Regions from separate parts of the Mesorhizobium sp. ORM8.1 genome, predicted to be linked through region 2. Evidence: riboswitches for the same ligand, from Rfam matches in the RefSeq annotation. Region 2 holds a riboswitch; the other holds the start of a gene.

Region 1 (7,872 bases), 330 kb from region 2:
TCAGGGGCGCGGTGAAGAAGATCGCGTCCGAGGACTATGTGCAGGACTGGCTCAACGTCTACGCCAGCGACCGTCGCACCAAGTTCAACGAGATGGAGTACCACCTGCCTTACGAGGAAGGTCCAAAAGCGTTGGCCGAGATCATCGCGCTGACCGAAAAGCACTTTCCGGAAGTCTATTTCCCGATGGAGGTTCGTTCGGTGGCGCCCGACGAATTCTGGCTTTCGCCCTTCCACAAAAGGCTGACCTGCTCGATCGCCATCCACCACGATGCGGCGAACGATCCGCTGCCCTTCATGCGGGCCGCCGAGCCGATCTTCTTGAAATACGGCGGCAGGCCGCACTGGGGCAAGATGCACAGCCTGAAGGCTGCGGATTTCAAAAAGCTCTATCCGCGCTGGGATGATGCGATGGCGGTGCGCCGCGACATCGACCCGAACAACCGTTTCGTCTCGCCCTATATGGCCGGCCTGTTCGGCATCGAAAGATGAGCGCCTATTTCGCCGAGCTGTCGAAGGCGCTGCAGGCGGCCGATATCCATCGGCCCTGCCTGGTGCTCGACCGCGACCGGCTGGATGCCAACATTGCGCGGGTGAGAGAGACTGGCGCCTGGTCTTGCCGTGCGGTTGGTCGACAAGTCGCTGCCTTGCGTGCCGTTGCTGTCCTATATAGCCAAGGCGCTCGACACCAATCGCTTCATGACCTTCCATCCGCCGGTGACGCAGGCGGTGCTCGACGCCTTTCCCGAGGGCGACCTGCTCTACGGCAAGCCGATGCCGCTGGGGGCTGCCAAGGCGGCGCTGACACGAGGCGGCGCCGGCTGGTGGTCGCGCGTCTGCTGGCTGATCGACACGCCGGAGCGGCTGGCCGAGTACGGCGCTTTGGGCGCCGAGCTCAGCACCGAATTGCGCTTCGCCTTCGAGGTCGATGTCGGCCTGCATCGCGGCGGCTTTGCCAGCCCGGCCGAGATCAAGGCGCTGACGATACCTAAGGGCCTGCGCTGCGAAGGCATCATGGCTTACGAGGCTCACGCGCCAGAAATTCCCGGTATGTTCGGCGGTGCCGACAAGGCGTTGAAGAAAGCCTCGGCGCTGGCGGTGGAGTTCGTCGCCGCGCTCGGGCCGGATCAGCGCCGCATCCTCAACATCGGCGGTTCGAAGACGGCGCTGCTGCATGGCGGCGGCGTGGCGAACGAGGTCTCTATGGGCTCTGCCTTCGTACTACCGAGCGACTTCGACAAACCCGGCCTCGACGGCTTCCAGCCGGCCGCCTTCATCGCGACGCCGATCCTCAAGGTGATCGATGCGGCACTGCCGGGCCCGGCCTGGCTCTCGAAGACCTTGCTGGCGCTCGGCCGCTTCCCGCGCAAGGGCTGCTACCTCTATGGCGGCAAGTGGATGGCCGATCCAGTGTTTCCGGAAGGCATGAAGCCGAACGGGCTGATGGGGTTTTCCTCCAACCAGCAATTCATGGGCCTGCCGGCGGCGGCACATGTGAAACCGGGGGATTATGCTTTTCTGAGGCCGACGCAGAGTGAGGCCGTGCTGCAGCATTTCGGCGCCATCGCGGTACTGTCGGGTGGGCGGATCGTTGAGTTCTGGCCGGTGTTGCCGATGGGGTGAGGGCGCGCCTAGCACTCGCGACTGTCGCCGGCAACTAGGCGGTCGTCATGTAGGGGCCGCTCGTCGTGTTTGTTGACTCTGTCAACTAAATGACTAATCCTGTCAATGACAGGAGACGCTCCCATGACCATCCACAACCATCCCGGCAAGGAACGCATCGATGCCGTGCGCGCCTTCAACCGCTTCTATACGCGCCAGATCGGCCTGCTTGACGAAGGCCTGCTGAAGAGCCCGTTTTCGCTGACCGAGGCGCGGGTGCTTTATGAGCTTGCTCATCGCGACGAGTTGGTCGCCAGCGATCTGCTGCGCGATCTCGGCCTCGATCCTGGCTACGTCAGCCGCCTGTTGAAGAAATTCGAGGAGCGCGGCCTGGTCGAGCGCGCTGCAACGCAGGCCGATGCGCGCCGCTCGGCGATCGCCCTGACGCCAGCCGGCCGCGAAGCCTTCGCGCCGCTCAATCAGGATTCACACGACCAGGTCGCGACCTTGCTCGACAAGCTGCCGCCGGCCGATCAGGACCGGCTGGTCAAGGCCATGCGCACCGTCGAGGACCTGCTCGTCGAACGCCCCGAGTCGAAGGTGCCTTATATCCTGCGGCCGCTGCAGGTCGGCGATATCGGCTGGATCACGCGCCGCCAGGGCATGCTTTACACACAGGACTATGGCTGGGACGGAACCTACGAGGCGCTGGTCGCCGAAATCCTCGGCGAGTTCGTCAAGAAGTTCAATCCGGACTGGGAGCGCGCCTGGGTCGCCGAGCGCGAGGGCGAGGTGGTCGGCTCCGTCTTTATCGTGCGCAAGTCATCCGAAGTGGCGAAGCTCAGGCTGCTCTATGTCGAGCCCTCGGCGCGCGGCCTTGGCATCGGCGCACGCCTGGTCGACGAGTGCATCGCCTTCTCCCGCGCCAAGGGCTACAAGACGCTGACGCTGTGGACCAACGACATATTGGGCTCGGCCCGCCGCATCTACCAGGCGGCGGGCTTCAAGCTGGTCGAGGAAGAGCATCATCATTCCTTCGGCAAGGATCTGGTCGGCCAGACCTGGGATCTCGAGCTTTAGCGCGCGCGGTTTGCCGGGGGTGGTGCGCAATGCTATGACGAAAGCGTCGAAAAGGACCTGGAGCGGCAACCGGTAAGCCCGCTCTCTTTCACCTGATGGAAGCTCCGTTCCCGCCCCATGCGGGAACCCACGGCAAGCTCGAGGCGTGCCCTTGCGCCCGGCTTGGCGTGCGAGGTCTTCGAAAGAATCCTTCGTGTGCCGGGCGCCAACCGAAGGAGAAAGCAATGCCCATCATTCGCGCCAACATCGGCGTCATCACCCAGATCAACGTCTTCACCGTACCGGAGGGCGGCCAGCAGGCGTTGATCGATCTGCTGCAGGAGGCGGCAATGAGTTGCCGCGCGGTTCCCGGCTGGCTATCGGCCAGTCTGCATCGAAGCCTCGATGGCCGTCATGTCGTCAACTATGCCCAAACCGACGATCAGGCGGCCATGCGCAGGGTCTTCGAGCATTTGCAAAGGCAGGGTTTCCTGGAACGCAACAAGGCGTTGGGGCAAGCCAATCCTGGCCTCTATGAAGTCGTATCGACAGTGGAATAGCGCCGCGCTCGGACGGGCCGTCAAACGCGGCCCGTCCGGTATGCCACGCTATGATTTCACCGGCACCCAGATCTCCAGCCCGCCATTGCCGGTGTGGGCGTCGAACTCCGGTCCGTAGCGCTCGAATTCGGGCGCGTCGGCGATCTCGTGGCCGGAGGCCGGCAGCCAGCTGTTCCAGATCGTGTTGATGGTGCGGCGGATGGTCGAGATGTGCTCGCGATGCGAAAACACGGCGTATTTCTGCGCCGGCACCCGGACGCGATAGAAATCCTTGGGCAGGTCGGAGAAATCCGTCACCTCGACGCCGACGATGTAATCGAAATTGCCGGCATCGTCGCCATTAGTGCAGACGCCGTAGAAGGCGTCGGGCACCTGTCCGGGGATGTGGCCGATATAAGGGGCGAAACGTTGCCATTGCATCGGAATGCCGGCCGCGGACTCGCAGCTGTAGCGCTCGCCGAGCCCGGCGATGAGGAAAGGCCGGCTGGTTTCGAAGCGCGGCGGCGCGAGTGTCGTGAGTAGGGAACTGTCCATCAAAATAGGCTCCACGAGGTCGAGATTCCGGGTCGAGCCCTGCGCGCGCACCAGCTCCGGCGTGGTGCCGAACTGCTCGCGAAAGGCCCGCGTGAACGCCTCATGCGAACCATAGCCGGCATCGAGCGCGACGCAGAGGATGTCGCGCGCCCCGCCGGCAAGCCGGCGCGCCGCTTCGCTCAGGCGGCGTGCCCGCATATAGCCCATTACCGACCGACCGGTGGCGGCGCCGAAGGCGCGCGTCACATGGAAGCGTGACACGCCGCTGCTTTGCGCGACATCGTCGAGCGATATCGCATCCGGCAGATGGCTTTCGACAAACCACAGCGCTTTCTCGGTCGGGTTCATGGTTCCTCGCATTTTGGCGAGCCGAAACTAGCGACCGCGCCGGGGGCGAGTTTGATCGAAATTGCGCACTGGGCGAAGACGCAAAGTTTGCAAGCGGTTGACAAGCGGCATCTCGATGTGTTTGTAATGTTATTACATATCAGATAAGATTGATTTCGCATGTTCGATTGGTGCCCGTTGCGACTCTGCCCCGGACAAACTACGCTTTGCGCGTCATGGTCCTCGCGCCGCAAGGCGAGAGGTGAAAAGGGAACACGGTGAGACCTTTGGTCGACCCCGTGGCTGCCCCCGCAACTGTGAGCGGCGAGTTCCATCCGAAACGCCACTGGCCGGCAAGGCTGGGAAGGCGGATGGCGCGACGACCCGCGAGCCAGGAGACCTGCCATCGACACGAGTTGACCGGACGGGGTGTGCCGGGAGGAGACGCGGGCGCCCCTGTCGGCCGTCCGGCTTTCTTCCGTCGCGATTTTGGAAAGTGACGGAATGTCGGAAGACCCTAGCCATCGCATCATCGTGTGTTCGCTTTGCCGCGATGCCGTGACCGGGCACCGCTCCGGCGAAGCTCCGTGCGCCGTCCTACAGTCCAGGCTTCCCGGTTACGATGCGCCATTCTTCGCGATCGAGACCGTCGATTGCATGGCCGGCTGCACGCGGCCGCTGACCGCCGCCTTCCAGGCGCAAGGCAAGGCTTCCTACCTCTTCGGCTCGGTCGGTAGCGGCACCGATGCGGGCGCGCTGGTCGAATTTGCCAGGCTCTATGCGTCGCTCGTCGACGGCTGGTGCAATTGCGGCCAGCGGCCGGCCCGGCTCGCCGGCAAGACGCTGGCGCGCATCCCGGCCAAGGGCAGGGCTTGGCAGCAAGTGAAATGAGCGCGCCGCTGCTCGAAGCCCATGATCTCAGCGCGACGGCCAGCGGTCGCGTGCTGGTCGAGGATGTCAGCCTGTCGCTGGCGGTCGGCGAGCGCCTTGCCATCATCGGCCCCAACGGCGCCGGCAAGACCACGCTTTTGCGCATGCTGTGCGGCGCGCTGCGGCCGAGCGCCGGCGAGGTGCGCCTGTCCGGCCGCCGCCTGGACCGGATCACGACCGCAGAACGGGCGTTGAGCATCGCCGTCGTCGGCCAGACCGACCAGCCTGATCCAAGGCTGGCTTTGATCGACTATGTCGAGCTTGGCCGCGTGCCGCATGCGGGCCTGAGGCGCAGGCATGAAGATCGCGACATCGTTGTCGAGGCGTTGCGCCGCACCGGGCTGCAGCCTTTGCTTGGGCGTGGCATCGGCTCGCTCTCCGGCGGCGAGCGCCAGCGCGCCCAGCTTGCGCGCGCCATCGCGCAGCAGCCGAAAATCCTGTTCCTCGACGAGCCGACCAACCATCTCGACCCGCGCGCCCGCGGCGAGTTGCTCGACCTTGTCGCCAGGCTCAGTATGACCGTCGTCGCCGTGCTGCACGATCTTGCGCTGGTCGCGCCCTTCGCCACCAGCGTGGCGGTGATGAGCAGCGCCAGGCTGCACGCCTTGGCGCCACCGCGCGAGGCCTTGGCGCAGCCGCTCATCCGCGACGTGTTCGGCATCGACGTCTTGCGCCTGCCGCACCCGACCGAGGATCGCGAGCTCACTGTCTTCGACCTGCCCAACCGTACCTCTTCACCCTTCTGAACCAGCCGATCCAAAAAGGAGCACCACGCCCGTGAAACGCCTCGCCTTGTCGCTCGCCTTCTCGCTTGTCGCGTCCGCCGCCTTCGCCTTTCCGGTCACCGTCGACAGCTGCGGCGAGCCGCTCACCTTCGACGCGCCGCCGAAGCGCGCCGTCATCCACGACCTCAACATGACCGAGATGGCCTTCGCGCTGCATTTGCAGCCCTCGATCGTCGGGCTCACCGGCATCACCGGTTGGTACAAGGTCGGCCCGGAATTCAAGGCCGAGCAGGGTTCGATCCCGGAACTCGCGCCGAAATATCCGACAGTGGAGAACCTTGTTGCCGTGCAGCCCGATTTCTTCTTCGCCGGCTGGTATTACGGCATGAAGCCGGGCGGCGACGTGACGCCCGACACGCTCGCCCCGCATGGCATCAAGACGCTGGTGCTGACGGAAAGCTGCGTCCATCTCGACAAGAACCGGCCGGCCGCTTCGATGGACCTGCTCTATGGCGACGTCGAGAAGCTCGGCAGGATTTTCGGCAAGGAGACGGAAGCCGAAAAGCTTGTCGCGGGCTGGAAGACGGAGCTTGCAGACATCACCGCCAAGGTCGGCGACCGCAAGGGCACGCGCGTCTTCCTCTACGATTCCGGTGAGGACAAGCCTTTCACCGCCGGCAAGTTCGCCATCCCCAACGCCATGATAGCCGCCGCCGGGGGCGAGAACATCATGGCCGACATGGAAACGAGCTGGGGCAACACCGACTGGGAGACGGTCGCCTCGCGCAATCCGCAATTCCTGATCCTGCTCGATTACCAGGATGGCGGCGGCTACAAGAAGCTGCTCGATTTCCTCAAATCGCATCCGGCGATGAAGGAGACGGGCGCGGTCAAGAACGAGCGCTTTGTCGCGCTCCGCTATGCCGAGCTGACGCCTGGCCCCGCCAACATCGAGGCGATCGGTAAGATCGCCAGGGCCATGCACCCGGAAGCGTTCTGACCTTGCGCCACCGATCGTTTGCTCTGTCGATCATGCTCGGCGCGGCGTTGCTCGCCGCGCTGGCGCTTGCGTCGATCGCCTATGGCTCGACCCTGATACCGTTGCGCGAGGTGATCGGCGCGCTGGCGCACGCGGCCGGGCTGGGCGGCGAGAGCCCGTCCGGCCCGGTCGGCAGCATCGTCGTCGACCTCAGGCTGCCGCGCACGCTGCTGGCGATCGCGGTCGGCGCCGGCCTCGGCGTGGTCGGCGCGCTGCTGCAGACGGTTACCCGCAACGACCTCGCCGATCCGTTCCTGTTCGGCCTTTCTTCGGGTGCCGCGGCGGGCGCGGTTTCCGTCATCACCGTCTTCGGCGACACGTTCGGCATCTGGACGCTGCCGCTCGCCGCTTTCACCGGCGGCATACTGGCGGCGGCGATCGTGCTGCTGCTTGTGTCGCGGGTGCGGGGGCAGGGCCCTGAGCGGATGATCCTCGCCGGCCTTGCCGTATCGTTCCTGTTCACCGCTTTGACCAACTATCTCGTCTTTGCCGGCGATCAGCGCGCCGCCCATTCCGTGCTGTTCTGGACCATGGGCGGGCTCGGCCTGGCGCGCTGGGACAATATCGGCCTGGCCGTGCTGGGCGCCGGCATCATCCTCGTCTACGGGCTGTGGAACCATCGCCGCTTCGATGCATTCCTGGCCGGCGAAAGTGCTGCCGAAAGCCTGGGCGTACCGGTCGCGCGCATGCGCAAAGTCACATTCCTCGTCGCGGCCCTGGCCACCGCCATCCTGGTCGCGGTCGCCGGTGTCATCGGCTTCGTCGGCCTGATGATCCCGCATCTCAGCCGGCCGCTCTCGGGCCCGCTGCACCGCAACCTGATCGTCGCCTGCGCGCTGTTCGGCGCCATCCTCCTTCTGGCCAGCGATCTCATTGCCCGCACGCTGCTGCCGCCGCAGGAATTGCCGATCGGCATCATCACCAGTTCGCTCGGCGCCTTCTTCGTCGTCACAACGTTGATGCGTAACCGGCTTTGATTTCCTTGGCTTCTGGAGCAACGTCCCCCACTTGAATAGTAAGCACGCTTATTATATCTATCGCTCATGGTTTCAGATGGCATCGATAGACTGGGATTTTTGATCCACGACGTGCAACGC
Region 2 (7,872 bases):
GCGCCGGGCAGGCCGGAACGTCCTCGCAGGATGCGCCGGGCCAACGCGACGACGATGCGCGCCGTCTCGCCGCTGCCGCCGCCGGAAGAAGTCTTCGCCGACTGGCTGCTGTCGGTGCCGCATGACGCCGATCTGGAAGCGGCGGCGCTGAAGAAGATCGCGCTGATCGACCACTGCGGCTCTCTGCATCCCGACCTGCAGCGGCTGCGCACCTTGCTGGCCGCCGTCGCTGGCACTAGCGCCTGGCCAATGCGCGTCCGCAAGCTCTGAAATTCCCGACGCGGTGGCGCCGTTGATGGGCCGCTTCGCCGATTATGATGGCGGCGTCACCTCCATCCGATGGAGCACAAGAGCTGCGTTACATCGGCTGGTATCTGGACGAGATCAGCCGGCCCTGAGCAGGCGGGCTGTCGCTAGATTGGGCGTGTGCGCGAGAAGGGCGAACCGAAGATCGACCACCCGGCGGCGATGAGCGCTGCGACCACGGCGACGAGCGCCGCAAGGCTCGGCATGTGGAAGACCATGTCGCGCCAGCGCGGCTCGACCACCCCGCCGGTGCTGAAGCTTTCGCCGCTGAACTGGCACAGGATCCAGGAGGCGCCGCCGCGCACCATGTCGGCGTCGATGTCGGAAATCAGCGCCTTGGCGTCGTGCGCGGCGGCGGGCATCGTCGCCATGTAGGTGAGCAACGCCTTGGCGGTGGCGAGATAGGCGTGGCTGCACTCGTTGAACGGGCTTTGCTCGTCGGCAAGGCTGCCCGGCATCAGGCCCCACAGGCAATAGGTGAATTGCAAATTGCCGTGATTGTAGAGCCGCCGGAAGGTCGGGTCGGTCACGGTCTGGCGCTGGGCAAGCGCGAGGATATCGCTGCGATAACGCGCGATCACGGCCATCTGGCCATGGGTCAGGCTGGGGATCTGGATGCCGGGAGGAGGGGGTGCCGAGGAGCCGCTATGGGCTTGCGCTGGCGCGATGGCCAGAGGGCCGGACACGATCGTCAAAAACAAAACGGCCGCCAGGGCGCGAAACCATGGCGGCCGATACATTGCGATATCAGGCGTAGCGGCGGGCGGCGCCGCTTCGCTTGCCGGCCGAGCTGACGCTCGGCAACCGCCCCGAAGGCTAGTCCGACCACGGCCCACAGAATGAGCTGGATGCCGAGCGAAGCGACGCGGAACTGCCACAGCACGACCGCCGAGAAGTTCTCCGGCACTTCGTTGATGTCGGGAAGGGCTGCCTTGACCAGTGCGAAGACGACGAGGAAGGCGAGCGCCGCGACGATCGAGGCGTTCCAGCCGCCGAGCCTGCTCCACAGCCGCTGCGCCAGGCCGACCGCCGCCACCATGGCCGCGATCGAAATGACGATCATGATGAAGAACAACTCGGTTCTATAGCCGATGGTTTCGGGATTGCCGACCGCGGGCGGGTTGGCCGGATATTTCAACTGAGGCACCACGATCACGGCGAGGAAGCCGAGCACGGCGAGCAACGCCGAGGTGCCGCGCGGACCGAGCGAGCCCAGCCGTCCATTGGCGTAGGCGAAGACCAGCGAGAACAGCCCGCCAAGTGCTGCGCCATAGATCAGCACGCCGGCGGCAAGGCCGATGCCTGCCTGCGTCGGCCGGCTGACGATTTCTTCTTCGGGGGCTTCGCCGGCGGCCTTGGCCTGCGATTCTTCAAAGGCGATAGCCTTGTCGACTTGCGGCTCGCCATAGACGCGCGCGAAGGCAAACGCGATCAGCCCCGCGACAAGCCCGACGAGCATGCCGCGCAGCAAAAGTTTTCCAACCATGTCAAATCCCCTGAGAGCAATTCCAGGAAAAGTGCGTAGCGGTTTTCCGTCCGGAATGCGTTAAATCAAAAGATCGGTGCGGTTCAGCGATGCTGAACCGTATCAGTGGCAGGGGAAGCCGAGCAGGTGACGGCCGTCATGCACGAATTCGTGCACATAGGTGCCGCGGATCAGCGACGTCGCGCCTTCCTCGGCGCCGACGAAATAGATCGCCAGCATCAAGAGCAGCCCGCCGAAGATGGCCCAAGGCAGAAGCTCCCGGACCGGAATCGGCGTTGCGCCGTAACCGGGTGCGAAAGTGGTGTTGGACATATTGACCTCCCCTGGGATCCTGCGTCCCGTTGATCGACAAATGGCTACGAGACAAGGCCTGACTTTCGGCTCTCGCCGATCACAGTGGCGCGACCGTGCCGGATTCGCACCGGCTTCCAATCTCGTATCGCACTAAAACACTTGTCAGCACTTCGTTCGCCTGTCAACGACATGTGCTGTCGGCACGGCTTCGTGAGCCCGAATTTCACTGGTCCACGCCTATCCACAGAGGCTTTTTCGCATGCTCGCACGCCTGACGATGATCGCAAGCGGCGCCACGCCCGGCATGCGCAAGGGCCGTTTCCCGAACGACGAGGCGCTGGAACTGCAGGCTGTGGAGCGCGCCCGGGCGACGGCCGCTTCGCCGCGCCGCGCCGACCGCGTCTGGACGAGCCCCGCGCCTGCCGCCCGGCAGACGGCCGAGGCACTCGGCCTTGAGGCGAGTGTCGAGCCGCTGCTTGCCGAGCAGGATTTCGCCCGCTGGGCCGGCCGGAGCTTCGAGGAAGTCCAGGCCGAGGATCCTGAGGGCATGGCGGCCTGGTTCGCCGACCCGGACGCCGCACCCCATGGCGGCGAAACGCTCAGTGCCGTGGCGCAACGTGGCGCGGCGCTGCTGGACCGTCTGGCCGGCGCGGGCGGCCACACCATCGCCGTCACGCATCCCATGCTCATCCGCGCCGCCGTCGTCCATGTCCTGGGCGCGCCGCTGTCGTCAGTGTGGAAGATCGACATCGAACCGCTGACGCTCACCGATTTGCGCAATGATGGCCGCCGTTGGGTGTTGCGCGCGAGCGGGATTGTCGCCGGCTGACCTTAAACCAGGCCGAAACAATTGCGGCGAAGTGTGAAATACTTCTCAGTTCGCAATTCAATCATGCCTGTAGGTTCCCTAGGTTAGGTTATCCTTATTGAGAGAGTAAAAATATAATAATTGCCGGGGGGCTGATCTGTGAAGCGATTCCTTTGGATTCGTTCGCTTTTCGTTATTTTCATGGCCGCGCTTCAGGGCTGCATGGCGGATCCGACAAAGCACTATGTCGGCGTTCCCCCGGTCATCGATGCGACAAGCGTCGAGCAATCAAGCGGCCGTATCAGCCGGATCATGAATGCCTTGTCGCGCGATACTGGCGGAGGCACCTATTATGACCTGACCGAAGCCGGCTTCAACTATGTCGACGACCGCTGCATGGAGTATTTCAGCGAGCTCTACTATCTGGACCGGCGCCGCGAAGCCACGAAGGCCGGCCTTGGCGCCTTCAGCCAGACCACCAACGCCATTCTCGCGGCAACGGGTGCCTCGAGCCTTTCGATGGTGGCCGTGACGCAGGCCTTCGGCCTTGCCTCCAACCTCACCGACATCGCCGCCGGCACCTATCTTTACCAGCTGCCGCCCGCCACGACGCTGACCTTCGTACGCAAGCTGCAGGGCGCCTATCGCGACGCGGTGGCCGCCAAGGCCAGCCAGATCAACACGCCGACCGCTTCCTATCATCTGATCCAGGACTATCTCTCTTTGTGCCTGCCGCCGGTGATCGAGGCGAAGCTCGTCGAGCATGTCGCGGACGCGGCGGCGACCCCGGTCAAGGGCGGCTCGATTTCGAACATCGAGATCGACGTCAGGACCAACTCGCCGCTGCCGCGCAAGCCGGAAATCATCCAGGAAGTGCGCCAGCCCGCCAAGCCGGTCACGCCGCCTGTAAAGGTTCAGCCTTTCGCCCAGGGAAATTACGAACCGCGACTGAGCCGTGACCGCGTCGCCCGCATCCAGCGCACCCTTTGCGTCGCGCGGGTCGACGGCATCATCAGCGGCGATACCCGCTCGGCGATCGATGATTTCTTCCGCGGCGTTCAGCAGGGTGCCGGCGGCCGCAAATATCCCAGTGTGAGCCTGGGAGGGCTTCAGGCCGAGCATGAAGACAAGCTGCTCCAAGCGGAGGAGCTGGTGGGCAGTGCCTGCACCCACAGGAGTGCATTTGAAATCGGCAGGCTGGTCATGTGACCGGTTCCGCGCAGATCGCCTGAAATTTGGACACGACACGCATTCCACGGGGGGAACACGCATGGCTGTCATGAAAGAGACCCGCACGCTGGCTGGCAAACCGGTAGACGGTAACGCGGGCCCTTCATTGGGCATATCGGCAATCAAGGGGGCGAAAATAGAAGTTCTCAGCGAACTGCCTCCCTTCTTTGTCGAAATCAAAGTGCTGGATCTGCCAGGGCAACCGGTCGGCTGGGTAACCGCGACAGCCGTCGACAAGAATGCCGGTGAGCTGCCGCCGGTCGACGGCGCCACGCTGGCCGGCGTCGCCGTCACGCACGCCGATGCCTTCGGCGTCAACGGCCACTTCCTTGTCGCCTATGCGCATATGCGCAGCGGCTTCATGCAAAGCACTTCCCCCGGCGGCGAGCAGGGGCCATTCGGCCTCAGCGCCGTGGAATGGGCCTATTATGGCGCGCGCGACGATCTCGGTATTGAGCTTCCCGCCGAAGCGCTGACCGAATGGCGCTCGCAGAGCCTGGTGTCCGCCGCGCGCCTGATGCTTGTGCAGAACCAGCTGACCGACGCCGCCGGCCGTGCGCCGAACTGGGCGGAGGTCGCGCTGGCGCTGATGTGCGGACCGGATGCAGTCGCTGCCGCCATCAAGGCGCCGGCAAGCCAGGTGACCGATATCGTTGCCGCTGACGCCGCCGGTGTCGACGTCGCCAACATCGCGGCGCGGTTTTCCGAATTCGTCGATGGCCAGACAGCGGCCGGCGCGGCCGAGAAGATCGCCGTCAAGCTGCAGGCTTCGGCCGATGCGACGCGCGCCCTGGTCCAGGCGCTGGTGCCCGACGATGGCTCCGGATCCTCGACGGTGAACAACAGCGGCGATCCGGCCAACGCCGGCGCTGTTACCGGCACCGGCAAGCTGATGGACATCTCCGACACCGATCTCGACGCGCTGGCGCGTGTCGCCCAGAGCGAGGTGGGCCACTTCGGCAAGTATGGCCAGGACCAGTTGCAGGGCGGGCTCTCGGCCGTCGTCGACACCATTTTCAACCGTGTCGCCCATGCCTCGTTTCCGGGCAGCATCCAGCAGGTGATCGATCAGCCGGGCCAGTTTTCGGCGATCAACAAGCTCGGCACATGGATGAAGCTCGTGGCGGCGTCGTCGGCCAACTTCGATATAGTGCGCCAGCATGTGGAGGCGCGCGCCGGCGGCCAGGCCAGCATCATCAAGGGCGCGGTCAATTTCCTCAACCCGTTCTTTTCCAGCACCAAATCGATGAAGCAATGGGGGCAGTTCGTCGTCGATCACGCCGTGGCGAAATTCGGCAATGAGGCAGCGAAGGACGTCCATTTCCACGGCACCGCGCCTGGTTACGGCCAGCCGCGCGAATACGTGCTAAAGCGGGGCGGACAATCGTCCCAGTTCACGCCTGACGGACAGCTGGTGGCCCCGGCAGCCGCCGCGGCGTCGTCGACTGTCTTTGCGGCCGTTGGCGCGTTTGCCGCCACCGGCACCTCGCAGGCGGCGACCATCCAGGCGCGCTTGATCGAGAACGCCATCGCGGAGTGGAATTTCTTCGAGCAAGGCAAGCGCGTGGAGACCGATGATCCACAATTCCGCCGCATCGGCACCTATTGGCAGGCTGTCGGGGAGAATTTTGATGGCAGGTCGCTGATCCCCGGCAGCAAGCCGGGCGAACTGATCAACCCCGCCTGGTCGGCGGCCTTCATTTCCTACATCGTCAAAATATCGGGCGGCGGCGACCGCTTCCTCTACGCGCAGGCGCATTCGATCTATGTCCAGGATTTCGTCGCCGGACATCCCGGCGGGCTCTATGAGGCGATGCGCCCCGAGCATTACGCGCCTCAGCCAGGCGATCTCGTTCATGCCGGGCGCGAGGGCGCCAAGCGCTTCGACTTCGACGCCGCCCGGGCTGCCTTCAAGGCCGACAAGCGCTATGCCTCGCATTCCGACCTGGTCGTGGGGGTGGACCTCGCCAAGGGCGTGGCGATAACCCTGGGCGGCAATGTCAGCCAATCGGTGTCGCAGAAGCGGCTGAAGCTCAATGGCGACGGCACGCTGCAGACGCGAAAGGACAGCGTCGGCATCCTGCCCTGGATCGCGGTGCTGCGCTGCCTGGGTTGACGGCTTCGACAAGACAAGCCATTTGCTTGCAATCCGATGCGCGTGGAACGCAACCGCGGCGTGTGCGTTGAATTGATGCCGATCAACAAGACACCGGGTTTAGCGCATGAGCAGGACTGCCGTTTGGGTGGCGATTGTCGCCATCATTCTCGTGGCTCTTTACCTGTTGCAGGCAAACGGCATGATCCGGTTCTAGGGTAATTCCAGGAAAGTGCGCAGCGGCTTTCCGCCCGTCAAGGCCGACGTCATCGCCGACAAGGAGCGGCATTTCCACCGCGGCAATGTCTGCAGCGTCATCCGGTCATCGCACTGGCACGGGTGAGGGGATGTCTCAACAAGGGCGGTTGGCGCCGCAACAGGCCGCGCTCGCCGCTTTCTGATCCTCCAGCCAGCGGTCGCGCGGCTTGCAGCTTGCTGGGCGTGGCGACAGCTCGACCTCGATGGCATCGCCGACAAGGGTCGGCTGAGCCGCGCGGTGCAGTTCCATGGGCCCTACGCCGTCGCTGACTTCGAAGGTCAGTTTGGCTGACTGGTCGAGCGCCAGGTGGTCGGCGACCTTGCGGACGATTGCCGCGAATTTGCCGGCCGGCATATGGACGGGTCCACCGTCGGTCACGTCCCACAGCTGGACGAAGATTTCAGTCCAGGATTCAGGATTGGCGCCGCAATCCAGGGCCGAGAAATGTCCGGCCTTGACCTCGGTGACGTGGTAGCCCGGCTTCACCGGGCGGTCATCGTAGCGGAACACGAGCGGCTTCTCCTTGTGGCCGGCCAAAGCCCCAAGCAGCTCGCCGATTGTCAGGTCGGAGGGGTCCATCGGCAGGACAGGCGTGATTTCCTGGTTGTCAGCGGAGAGCATGTCGGTTATTCCTTATTTCAACATTTAAAGGATTATTGAAACGTGGACGAACGTCAAGCCCTCATCGCCTTTGGCGCGCTGTCGCAAGAGACCCGGCTGCGGTTGCTGAGATTTCTGGTCATTGCCGGACCGGACGGCATCGCCGCTGGAATTCTGGCCGAGAAAGTCGAGGTCTCGCCGTCCAATGTGAGCTTCCACCTCAAAGAGCTGGAGCGCGCCGGCCTCGTGACGACCAGGCGGGACGCGCGCTCGATCGTCTACAGCGCCGAATATGAAGCGCTGTCCGGCCTCATCCGCTTCCTGATGGAGGATTGCTGTTCCGGCCTTCCGGAGATTTGCGCGCCGGCGCTGGCAGTGTCTTGCTGCCTGCCTGGCGATGGCGGTCGCCAGTGACCGCCTACACGCTTTCGCGGCGCCTCGTTGCCGAGGCCCTGGGAACCGGCCTGCTGGTCGCAACGGTGGTCGGCTCGGGCATCATGGCTGAGACGCTCACGCACGACACCGCGCTGGCGCTGCTCGCGAACAGTCTGGCGACCGGCGCCATGCTGGTGGTTCTGATCACCATCCTGGGGCCGATCTCCGGCGCGCATTTCAATCCGGCCGTGTCGCTCGTCTCCTGCCTCAATAGGACGCTTGCCGCCGGCGATCTTGCGCCCTACCTGGCCGCGCAATTTGCCGGCGGGATTGCCGGCACGATTGCCGCCCATCTGATGTTTTCACTGCCGGTCCTCGACATGGCCATGAAAGTCCGCGCCGGGTCCGCGCAGTGGTTT

What was found. A riboswitch is a leader RNA that binds a small molecule or an ion and turns the genes downstream of it on or off. The one in region 2 is predicted to bind cobalamin.
Region 1: it holds a riboswitch for cobalamin, as region 2 does, so the genes downstream of both, ACVDG8_RS03225 (DUF1636 family protein) here and ACVDG8_RS05070 (CbtB domain-containing protein) in region 2, are expected to answer to the same signal.

The regions. Positions count from the first base shown of each region.
Region 1 is NZ_CM132600.1:638,905-646,776, reverse strand. Features, by position in the region: gene ACVDG8_RS03250 (D-arabinono-1,4-lactone oxidase) at 1-491, shown strand, start outside; gene ACVDG8_RS03245 (alanine racemase) at 621-1,622, shown strand; gene ACVDG8_RS03240 (bifunctional helix-turn-helix transcriptional regulator/GNAT family N-acetyltransferase) at 1,746-2,681, shown strand; gene ACVDG8_RS03235 (antibiotic biosynthesis monooxygenase family protein) at 2,906-3,220, shown strand; gene ACVDG8_RS03230 (AraC family transcriptional regulator) at 3,269-4,102, opposite strand; cobalamin riboswitch at 4,302-4,504, shown strand; gene ACVDG8_RS03225 (DUF1636 family protein) at 4,586-4,972, shown strand; gene ACVDG8_RS03220 (ABC transporter ATP-binding protein) at 4,969-5,757, shown strand; gene ACVDG8_RS03215 (ABC transporter substrate-binding protein) at 5,789-6,736, shown strand; gene ACVDG8_RS03210 (FecCD family ABC transporter permease) at 6,769-7,752, shown strand; gene ACVDG8_RS03205 (MarR family winged helix-turn-helix transcriptional regulator) at 7,819-7,872, shown strand, end outside.
Region 2 is NZ_CM132600.1:973,357-981,228, reverse strand. Features, by position in the region: gene ACVDG8_RS05085 (hypothetical protein) at 1-270, shown strand, start outside; gene ACVDG8_RS05080 (hypothetical protein) at 414-1,007, opposite strand; gene ACVDG8_RS05075 (CbtA family protein) at 998-1,792, opposite strand; gene ACVDG8_RS05070 (CbtB domain-containing protein) at 1,895-2,104, opposite strand; adenosylcobalamin (AdoCbl) riboswitch at 2,105-2,249, opposite strand; gene ACVDG8_RS05065 (histidine phosphatase family protein) at 2,346-2,915, shown strand; gene ACVDG8_RS05060 (hypothetical protein) at 3,096-4,103, shown strand; gene ACVDG8_RS05055 (DUF2272 domain-containing protein) at 4,165-6,240, shown strand; partial or broken gene ACVDG8_RS05050 (phosphohydrolase) at 6,464-6,562, shown strand; gene ACVDG8_RS05045 (DUF6428 family protein) at 6,572-7,099, opposite strand; gene ACVDG8_RS05040 (ArsR/SmtB family transcription factor) at 7,142-7,492, shown strand; gene ACVDG8_RS05035 (aquaporin) at 7,489-7,872, shown strand, end outside.